Regions from separate parts of the Pseudomonas baltica genome, predicted to be linked through region 2. Evidence: predicted binding sites of a transcription regulator. Region 2 holds the regulator's gene; each other region holds the start of a gene.
What was found. The regulator sigma-54, encoded in region 2, starts transcription at its own class of promoters, with help from an activator protein. The targets are predictions, from matches to a motif close to ANTGGCATNNANNTTGCTNT.
Positions count from the first base shown of each region.

Region 1 (3,279 bases), 1.4 Mb from region 2:
CACCAGTCGGGCGCGCTCCAACGCCCGCTCCAGGATGGCCATGTCGAACTTCTGTTCTTCATGAACCACACGCGGCAGCTTGGCGTTGGTGGTGGGGTTGACCGAAATCACCCCACAATATTCCGGCATGTGCCGGGCGAAATCTGCAGTACCAATCTCGACCGCCTGGTCGATGATGTCCTGCTTGTGACTGGCCAGCAGCGGCCGCAACACCAGCATCTCGGTCGCCCGATCGATGGCAGAGAGGTTGGGCAGGGTCTGGCTCGACACCTGGGAAATCGCCTCTCCGGTCACCAGCGCATTGATCTGCAATTGCTCGGCGAAATGCGTGGCTGCGCGCAACATCATACGCTTGAGAATGACGCCCATGTGACTGTTGTCGACTTTTCCGAGAATTTCGCCGACGACTTCCTCGAAAGGAACGCTGATAAAGAGCACCCTATGGGAGCTGCCGTACTTCTTCCAGAGGAAGTGCGCGACCTCCATGACCCCCAATTCGTGGGCCCTGCCGCCCAGATTGAAGAAACAGAAGTGGGTCATCATGCCGCGGCGCATCATCTGATAGGCGGCCACGGTGGAATCGAAGCCGCCGGACATCAGCACCATGGTCTGCTCCAGCGCGCCCAGCGGAAAACCGCCGACGCTATTGTGCTGACCGTGGATGACGAACAGACGCTTGTCGCGAATTTCGAGGCGTACCACCACGTCGGGCTTTTTCAGATCGATACCGGCGGCCCCGCATTCACGGCGCAGCTGGCTGCCGACATGACGCTCGACATCCATCGAGGTGAAACTATGCTTGCCGGCACGCTTGCAGCGGATCGAAAAGATCTTGCCAGGCAGCTGGTCGCCGAAATGGGTCTTGCACTTGGCGACGATGTCGTCGAAATCGCCCAGCGGGTACTCGTTGACATGCAAAAAGTGCGCGATGCCCGGTGTGCAGCTCAGGCGCTCGGTAATTTCACGCAACACCTTCGGGTCTTCCACACGGGTCTCGACTTCGAGATTGTCCCAGACACCGTTGACCACCAGCTGTGGGTCCAGATCGCGGACAACCAGCCGGATGTTGCGCGCCAGCTGGCGAATGAATCGCTTGCGCACAGGCGGGCTTTTGATGGTGATCTCTGGGAAGACTTTTACGATTAGTTTCATGAAAACTGGGCGCGAAGGGTCGGTCTGAAAACAGGGGGGCGGATTATAGCGGAAATTGCTCAAGGTTTAACCAGATATCGTACAAACGGATTTCATCGCACCAAAATAGACCAATCGCAAATTAATGCGCACCATAAAGGTGCCCTGGACTGTATAAAAAACACCCTAAGTACCCTTAAACCTTGAATTTTGGCGTCAAAGCCCATCTCGGGGCACTGGCATGCAAATTGCTCTCTTGTGAGGCAGGTTGCCTTGGCGGACTATTCGCGCCCGGCATCACCAAAATTACAGGGCTAACCACTACCAGCCCTAATCCACCCCGGAGGACAACATGTCGAAGTCGGTTCAACTCATCAAAGATCATGACGTTAAGTGGATTGATCTGCGCTTCACTGACACTAAAGGCAAGCAGCAGCACGTCACCATGCCAGCGCGTGATGCACTGGATGACGACTTCTTCGAAGTCGGCAAGATGTTCGACGGCTCCTCCATTGCTGGCTGGAAAGGCATCGAAGCGTCCGACATGATCCTGCTGCCGGACGACGAAACTGCCGTTCTGGATCCGTTCACCGAAGAACCGACTCTGATCCTCGTCTGCGACGTTATCGAACCGTCGACCATGCAAGGCTACGACCGCGACCCGCGTGCAATCGCTCACCGCGCCGAAGCCTACCTGAAGACCACCGGTATTGGTGACACTGTATTCGTCGGCCCTGAACCAGAATTCTTCATCTTCGACGAAGTGAAATTCAAGTCCGACATCTCCGGCTCCATGTTCAAGATCTTCTCTGAACAAGCCGCCTGGATGACCGACGGCGACGTCGACGGCGGCAACAAAGGCCACCGTCCTGGCATCAAAGGCGGCTACTTCCCGCTGCCACCGGTCGACCACGACCACGAAATCCGTACTGCCATGTGCAACGCACTGGAAGAAATGGGCCAGTTCGTCGAAGTTCACCACCACGAAGTTGCGACCGCCGGCCAGAACGAAATCGGCGTGCGCTTCAACACCCTGGTGAAAAAAGCCGACGAAGTTCAAACCCTGAAGTACTGCGTGCACAACGTTGCCGACGCTTACGGCCGCACCGCTACCTTCATGCCCAAGCCTCTGTACGGCGATAACGGTTCGGGTATGCACGTTCACATGTCCATCTCCAAAGATGGCAAGAACACCTTCGCTGGCGAAGGCTATGCCGGCCTGTCCGACACCGCCCTGTTCTTCATCGGCGGCATCATCAAGCACGGTAAGGCACTGAACGGCTTCACCAACCCGGCTACCAACTCCTACAAGCGTCTGGTACCAGGTTTCGAAGCACCAGTGATGCTGGCCTACTCGGCTCGCAACCGTTCCGCTTCGATCCGCATTCCTTACGTCTCCAGCCCTAAAGGCCGTCGTATCGAAGCACGCTTCCCGGATCCGGCTGCCAACCCGTACCTGGCATTCGCAGCACTGCTGATGGCCGGCCTGGACGGTATCCAGAACAAGATCCACCCTGGCGATGCAGCCGACAAGAACCTGTATGACCTGCCGCCAGAAGAAGCAGCAGAGATCCCACAAGTTTGCGGCAGCCTGAAAGAAGCACTGGAAGAACTGGACAAAGGCCGCGCGTTCCTGACCAAGGGCGGCGTGTTCAGCGACGACTTCATCGATGCCTACATCGAGCTGAAGAGCGAAGAAGAAATCAAGGTCCGCACTTTCGTGCACCCTCTGGAATACGACCTGTACTACAGCGTCTAAACCCAGCTTGATTTGAAAAAGGCCACCTTCGGGTGGCTTTTTTTATGGGCGCCAGCCGCAAACATCCTGCACAAGTCTCGTGCCGATCAGGGCTTGCCGCTCTCCCGCCACTTGCCGACAATGCCCGCCCCCATACCAACAAGATCGAGCCCTGCCCATGCCCAGATTCCACATCCTGCCGCTGCTCCTGTGCGCCATCGCCGCCTGCACCCAAGCCAACGCGGCTCCGGCCCCGGCCAGCCTCGACCCGCTGATGCAGAGCATCCAGCAGCGCCTGGCCATCGCCGATCAAGTGGCCCTGAGCAAATGGGACAGCCGCAAGGCCGTCGAAGATCGCCCTCGCGAGCAGACGGTCATCGCCACTGCTGTAGACCTGGCGCCGCAGTACC
Region 1 covers NZ_CP134771.1:3,916,264-3,919,542, reverse strand. The annotation lists gene thiI (tRNA uracil 4-sulfurtransferase ThiI) at 1-1,152, opposite strand, end outside; gene glnA (glutamate--ammonia ligase) at 1,484-2,890, shown strand; gene REH34_RS17610 (chorismate mutase) at 3,048-3,279, shown strand, end outside.
Region 1: a site for sigma-54 is predicted at 1,367-1,386, ahead of glnA (glutamate--ammonia ligase). Genes of this name have one in related genera too.

Region 2 (3,279 bases):
GAGGTCTGCAATCGGCCCCAGCAGATCGCTTTCGACACGAATGGCTTCGGCGAGGGAGCGATTGGCGCTGCTCAGCGGGTGTCGCCGGCGAGTTTCGGAAAAGCGTTTGAGCAGTGTCTCTTCGTCGGCATCCAGATAAAGCACGTCGCACTGGATATGACGGCCGCGGACTTCATCGAGCAGCTCCGGGAAGCGGCTCAGATGGCTGGGCAGATTGCGGGCATCGATGGAGACGGCTACCAGTGGCTGGGCCAGTTCGGTATGGATCAGTGCGCGCTCCGCCAGCTCGGGCAGCAAGCCGGCCGGCAGATTATCGATGCAGTAGAAGCCGTTGTCTTCCAGTACATCCAGGGCTGTGCTCTTGCCGGAGCCGGAGCGACCGCTGACGATGATCAAACGCATGATTACTGACCGTTCTGGGCGTCCAACACGACTTGGTACAGGGCCTCGCTACTGCTGGCCTTGCGTAGGTTGTCACGAACTTCCTTTCGATCGAGCATGCTGGCGATCTGGCGGAGCAATTCGAGGTGTGCGTCGGTGGCAGCCTCGGGCACCAACAACACGAACAACAGATCCACCGGCTCGCCGTCGATTGCATCGAAATCTATGGCGTGTTGCAAATGGAGCAGGGCACTGATGGGCGCGTCACAACCCTTCAGGCGGCAATGGGGGATGGCGATACCGTTGCCAAAACCGGTCGAGCCGAGTTTTTCACGGGCAAGCAACGCTTCGTACACGGTCTGCTGAGGCAGCGCGGGCACCTGTTCAGCGATCAGATCGGCGATCTTTTCGATGGCGTTTTTTTTACTGCTCCCCAGCACGTTCACGAGGGAACGGCCAGGGGTCAGGATATTTTCAAGTCGGATCATGGGTTGGGGTATCAGCGAGCAGCAGCACCTTGAAGCTGGCTTAGCTGTTTTTCCTTATGCTTGAGCAATTGTCGGTCGAGCTTGTCGGTCAGCAGGTCGATGGCAGCGTACATGTCATCATGTTCGGCATTGGCAACGATATCCTTGGCGCCAGCGACGTGCAGGGTGGCTTCGATTTTCTGTTTCAGCTTCTCGACCTCCATGATCACCTGCACGTTGGTAATCTTGCCGACGTGCCGCTCAAGTTTGGCGAGTTTTTCGCCTACGTAGCTGCGCATGGGCTCGGTCACATCCAGTTGGTGTCCACTGATGTTGACTTGCATACCGCTTCTCCTTATTGCCAGTGCATAAAGAGACAGGCTGAAGGCCTGCCACTGGAACGCTGTGGCGCATCCAGGCGCTACATCAACCGCTTGCGTTCGCTGGAGGGAGCGATTCCCAAAGACTCGCGATACTTGGCGACGGTGCGACGTGCTACCTGGATGCCTTGTGCCTCCAGTAAACCAGCGATCTTGCTGTCGCTCAATGGCTTTTTCTGATTTTCCGCTGCGACCAGTTTCTTGATGATTGCCCGAATCGCCGTAGACGAGCATTCACCGCCTTCGGAGGTGCTGACATGGCTTGAAAAAAAGTATTTCAATTCATAGATGCCGCGGGGCGTGTGCATGTATTTCTGCGTGGTGACCCGTGAAATCGTCGATTCGTGCATGCCGACCGCTTCGGCGATATCGTGGAGGACCAGCGGCTTCATGGCCTCGTCGCCGTAGTCCAGGAAGCCGCGTTGGTGCTCGACGATCTGCGTGGCGACCTTCATCAGGGTCTCGTTGCGGCTCTGCAGGCTCTTGATGAACCAGCGGGCTTCCTGCAGCTGGTTACGCATGAAGGTATTGTCGGCGCTGGTATCGGCGCGGCGGACAAAGCCTGCGTACTGAGGGTTGACCCGCAGGCGCGGCACGCTTTCCTGGTTTAGCTCGACCAGCCAGCGCTCGTTGTCCTTGCGCACGATGACGTCAGGGACCACGTATTCGGGTTCGGAAGATTCGATCTGCGAGCCTGGGCGTGGGTTGAGGCTCTGGACCAGTTCGATGACCTGGCGCAGTTCGTCTTCCTTGAGCTTCATGCGGCGCATCAGCTGGCTGTAATCGCGGCTGCCGAGCATGTCGATGAAGTCAGTGACCAAGCGCTGCGCTTCCGCCAGCCAGCGAGTGCGCGGGGGCAACTGGCGCAATTGCAGTAGCAGGCATTCGCTGAGGTTGCGCGCGCCGATCCCGGACGGCTCGAATTGCTGGATGCGGTGGAGAACGGCTTCAACCTCGTCGAGCTCGATATCGAGCTCCGGGTCGAACGAGTCGCAGACTTCCTGCAAGGTCTCGTCCAGGTAGCCCTGGTTGTTGATGCAGTCGATCAGGGTCACGGCGATCAAACGATCGGTATCCGACATCGGCGCGAGGTTCAATTGCCAGAGCAAATGGCTCTGCAGGCTCTCGCCAGCCGAGGTACGGGTGGTGAAGTCCCACTCGTCATCGTCATTGCTGGGCAGGTTGCTGGCGCTGGTTTGGTAGATGTCTTCCCAGGCGGTATCGACCGGCAGCTCGTTGGGAATACGCTCTCCCCATTCGCCTTCTTCGAGGTTGTCGACGGTAGGGGCGCTGCTCTCGAACGTGGGCTCCTGGATGTCCGGCGTGGTTTTCTGCTCGATATTGTCCGCCAGCGGATCGCTGTTATCGAAGTCGTCACCTTCCTCCTGGCGTTCGAGCATAGGATTGGATTCCAGCGCTTCCTGGATTTCCTGTTGGAGATCCAGAGTCGATAGCTGGAGAAGGCGGATGGCCTGTTGCAACTGCGGTGTCATCGTCAGTTGCTGGCCCATTCTTAGGACGAGCGATGGTTTCATGGCTGGGGCTTAACACCTTATTCGCCGGCGCAGAGCGCCATCCACTACAAGGCGCCGAAGCGCCCGGCTTTATGTCGTAAGCAAATTATATGCCTGAAACCCGAGTGTTTGCCTAGAGCGTTTGTCCAATTTAAACCAAAAGGTTTGGAGGACCGCGGAAAACGCTCCGGGCGCGGGGACTTCTACAGGCGGAACTCGTGCCCGAGGTACACTTCCTTGACCAGCTCATTGGCCATGATAGCGGCTGCGTTGCCTTCGGCAATCAGTTGCCCATCGCTGACGATGTATGCGGTTTCGCAGATGTCCAGCGTCTCACGTACGTTGTGGTCGGTGATCAGAACGCCGATGCCCTTGGCCTTGAGGTGGTGGATGATCTGCTTGATGTCGCCGACCGAGATAGGGTCCACGCCCGCGAAGGGTTCGTCCAGCAGGATGAACTTGGGCGCCGTGGCCAGGGCCCGGGCAATCTCCACGCGGCGGCGTTCGCCGCCGGACAGACTCATGCCGAGGTTGTCA
Region 2 covers NZ_CP134771.1:2,512,452-2,515,730, reverse strand. The annotation lists gene rapZ (RNase adapter RapZ) at 1-402, opposite strand, end outside; gene ptsN (PTS IIA-like nitrogen regulatory protein PtsN) at 405-869, opposite strand; gene hpf (ribosome hibernation-promoting factor, HPF/YfiA family) at 881-1,192, opposite strand; gene REH34_RS11105 (RNA polymerase factor sigma-54) at 1,270-2,763, opposite strand; gene lptB (LPS export ABC transporter ATP-binding protein) at 2,946-3,279, opposite strand, start outside.

Region 3 (3,279 bases), 930 kb from region 2:
CCTACAAGGCCCGCCTGCTGCACAACCACCGACTCAACAGCCCCGGCGCGCAAAAGGAAACCCGCCACATCGCCTTCGACCTCACCGACAGCGGCTTCGATTACCAGGCCGGCGACGCCCTGGGCGTCTGGCCGAGCAACTGCCTGACGCTGGTCGAAGACCTGCTCGGTACCCTGCGCCTGGACAGCGGCCAGGCCGTGACCCTCAAGGATCAGGGCGACATGGCGCTGGCCGTGGCGCTGCAAAAGCATCTGGATATCTGCCGCATCACCCCTGACTGGTTGCGCATCGTGGCCGAACACAGCAACAGCGCGCTGCTCACCGAACTGCTGGCGCCCGAGCACAAGGCTCGGCTCAAGGACTGGCTATGGGGCCGGCAACTGGTGGATCTGCTGCACGAGTTCCCGGTGGATATCGATGCCACGCAACTGCTGGGCCTGCTCAAACCCTTGCAGCCCCGCCTGTACTCCATCAGTTCGAGCCCCAAGGTCACCCCCCACGAGGTGCACCTGACCGTTTCGACTGTGCGTTATCGCTGCAACGACCGCGCCCGCAGCGGTGTGTGCTCGGGCTTTCTGGCTGACCGCGCGCAGCAGACGTTGGTGCCGATCTTCACTCAACGCTCGGCGCATTTTCGTGTGCCCGCCGATCCCCATGCGCCGATGATCATGGTCGGCCCCGGCACCGGTGTGGCGCCGTTTCGCGCCTTCCTGCAGGAGCGCCAGGCCACCGGCGCGCCGGGCAAGAACTGGCTGCTGTTCGGCGAGCAGCGCCAGGCCAGCGATTTCTATTATCGCGACGAGCTGCAGGCGTGGCAGCGCGACGGGCATCTGCAGCGTCTGGACACGGCGTTTTCCCGCGATCAGCAGGCCAAGGTCTATGTGCAACAACGCCTGCTCGAGCAGGGCGCGCAGCTGTGGCAGTGGCTGGAGGAGGGCGGGCACTTTTACGTCTGTGGCGATGCGAGTGCGATGGCCCGGGACGTCGATGCGGCGCTCAGGCAGGTAGTGGCCGAGCACGGTGGCATGAGCGGCGAGCAGGCGCAGGCGTATGTGCAGGGTCTGAGTAACGCCAAGCGTTATGTGCGCGATGTGTACTGAAAGGAGGCGTTGCGCCGGGGGATGCACTCCGGTGGCGCAGGATGGGTGAAGTCACAGAACAGCTCCGCGAGCAGAGCCCGCCCCCACACGGCGCGCGCGATGCCTGTGGGACTGGGGCTGCCGAGGAAGAGGCCTCCACTGGCAGCGCAAATTTTCAGATTGGCACAGATGCTGCTTTCACCCTGGTACTGACTCGCCGACCACATTCGGCCAGTGCACAACCCCATCGAATACCAGGCAAAGGCGCCTGGAGCTTAACGGCTCCAGGCGCTTTTTTTTTGCCTTTTTTTTACCGAGGAGTCGCCATGAATGCGCCACTGAGCATCGAGCCGCGGGAAAGACTGATCGTCATCGGCAATGGCATGGTCGGCCACCACTGCGTCGAACAACTGATCGAGCGCGGGGCGCTGAGCCGCTTCGACGTACGGGTGTTCGGCGAAGAGCGCCAGCGCGCTTACGACCGCGTGCATCTGTCCGAATATTTCAGTGGTTCCGATGCCGAGGCACTGGCGCTGGGCGAAGCCGATCTGTATGGCCGCCATGGCGTGCATCTGCATCTGAGCGAGGCGGTGCTCGAGATCGATCGCGAACGCCGCGAAGTGGTCACCGCACTCGGTCGTTATGGCTACGATCGCCTGGTGCTGGCGACCGGTTCCTACCCGTTCGTGCCACCGATCAGCGGATCCGAGGGCAACGCGCGACTGGTCTACCGCACCCTGGATGACCTCGACAGCATTCGTGCGGCGGCGGCCAACGCCCGTCGCGGCGTGGTGGTGGGTGGCGGCCTGCTGGGCCTGGAGGCCGCCAACGCCTTGAAGTCCCTGGGCCTGGAAGCCCATGTGGTGGAGTTCGCGCCGCGCTTGATGCCGGTGCAACTCGACAGCGATGGCGGCGCCGCCTTGCGTGCACAGATCGAGGCCTTGGGCGTCGGTGTGCACACCTCCCGCGCCACGCAATCGGTGGTGGCGGGTGAAGGCTATCGCTATCGGATGAATTTCGACGGCGGCGAGTTTCTCGAGACCGACCTGATCGTGTTCTCGGCCGGCATTCGCCCTCAGGATGCGCTGGGCCGCAGCAGTGGCCTGGAGATCGCGGCGCGCGGTGGCGTGGTGATCGACGCGCACTGCCGCAGCAGCGATGCGCGGATCTTCGCCATCGGCGAATGTGCTTCATGGAATGGCAGCGTCTTCGGCCTGGTCGCGCCGGGCTACAGCATGGCGCGCAATGTCGCCAGCACCCTGGCCGGGGAGCAGCACGCGACCTTCGCCGGTGCCGACATGTCTACCAAGCTCAAGCTGCTGGGGGTCGACGTCGGCTCCATCGGCGACGCCCACGCCGCCACGCCGGGTGCCAGGAGCTATCGTTTCATCGACGAGGCCAACGCCAGCTACCGGCGCCTGGTGGTGGATGCCGAGGGCAAGAAAGTCATTGGCGCCGTGCTGGTGGGTGACAACAGCTACTACGACACCTTGCTGCAATACGTGCAGAACGCTATCAAGCTGCCAGCCGATCCCGCGTGCCTGATCCTGCCGCTGGCCTCCGGCGCGCCGAGCCTGGGCGCCGACGCGTTGCCGGACACGGCCACTGTCTGCTCCTGCCACAACGTCACCAAGGGCGCGATCTGCACGGCCATCGACGACGGCTGCGCCGAGCTGGGGCAACTCAAGGCGCAGACCAAGGCCTGCACCGGCTGCGGCGGGTGCGCGGCGTTGCTCAAGCAAGTCTTCGAACACGAACTGATCGCCCGCGGCGTGGCGGTCGACAAGAGCCTGTGTGAACACTTCGCCCACACCCGGCAAGAGCTTTACGCGCTGGCCCGGGTCGAGGGCATTCACAGTTTCGACGAGATGCTCGTCAAGCACGGCCGGGGTCACGTCGGCTGCGATATCTGCAAGCCCACTGTGGCCAACGTGCTGGCGTCGTGCTGGAACCGGCCGATCATGGACCCGTCCCTGGTACCACTGCAGGACACCAACGACACCTTCATGGCCAACATGCAGAAAAACGGCACCTACTCGGTAGTGCCGCGCATTCCTGGAGGCGAGATCACCCCGGACAAGCTCATCGCCATTGGCGCGGTGGCAAAGAAATACGACCTCTACACCAAGATTACCGGGGGGCAGCGCATCGACCTGTTCGGCGCGCAGCTGCACGAACTGCCGGACATCTGGAGCGAACT
Region 3 covers NZ_CP134771.1:1,584,908-1,588,186, reverse strand. The annotation lists gene REH34_RS06965 (sulfite reductase subunit alpha) at 1-1,100, shown strand, start outside; gene nirB (nitrite reductase large subunit NirB) at 1,406-3,279, shown strand, end outside.
Region 3: a site for sigma-54 is predicted at 1,259-1,278, ahead of nirB (nitrite reductase large subunit NirB). Genes of this name have one in related genera too.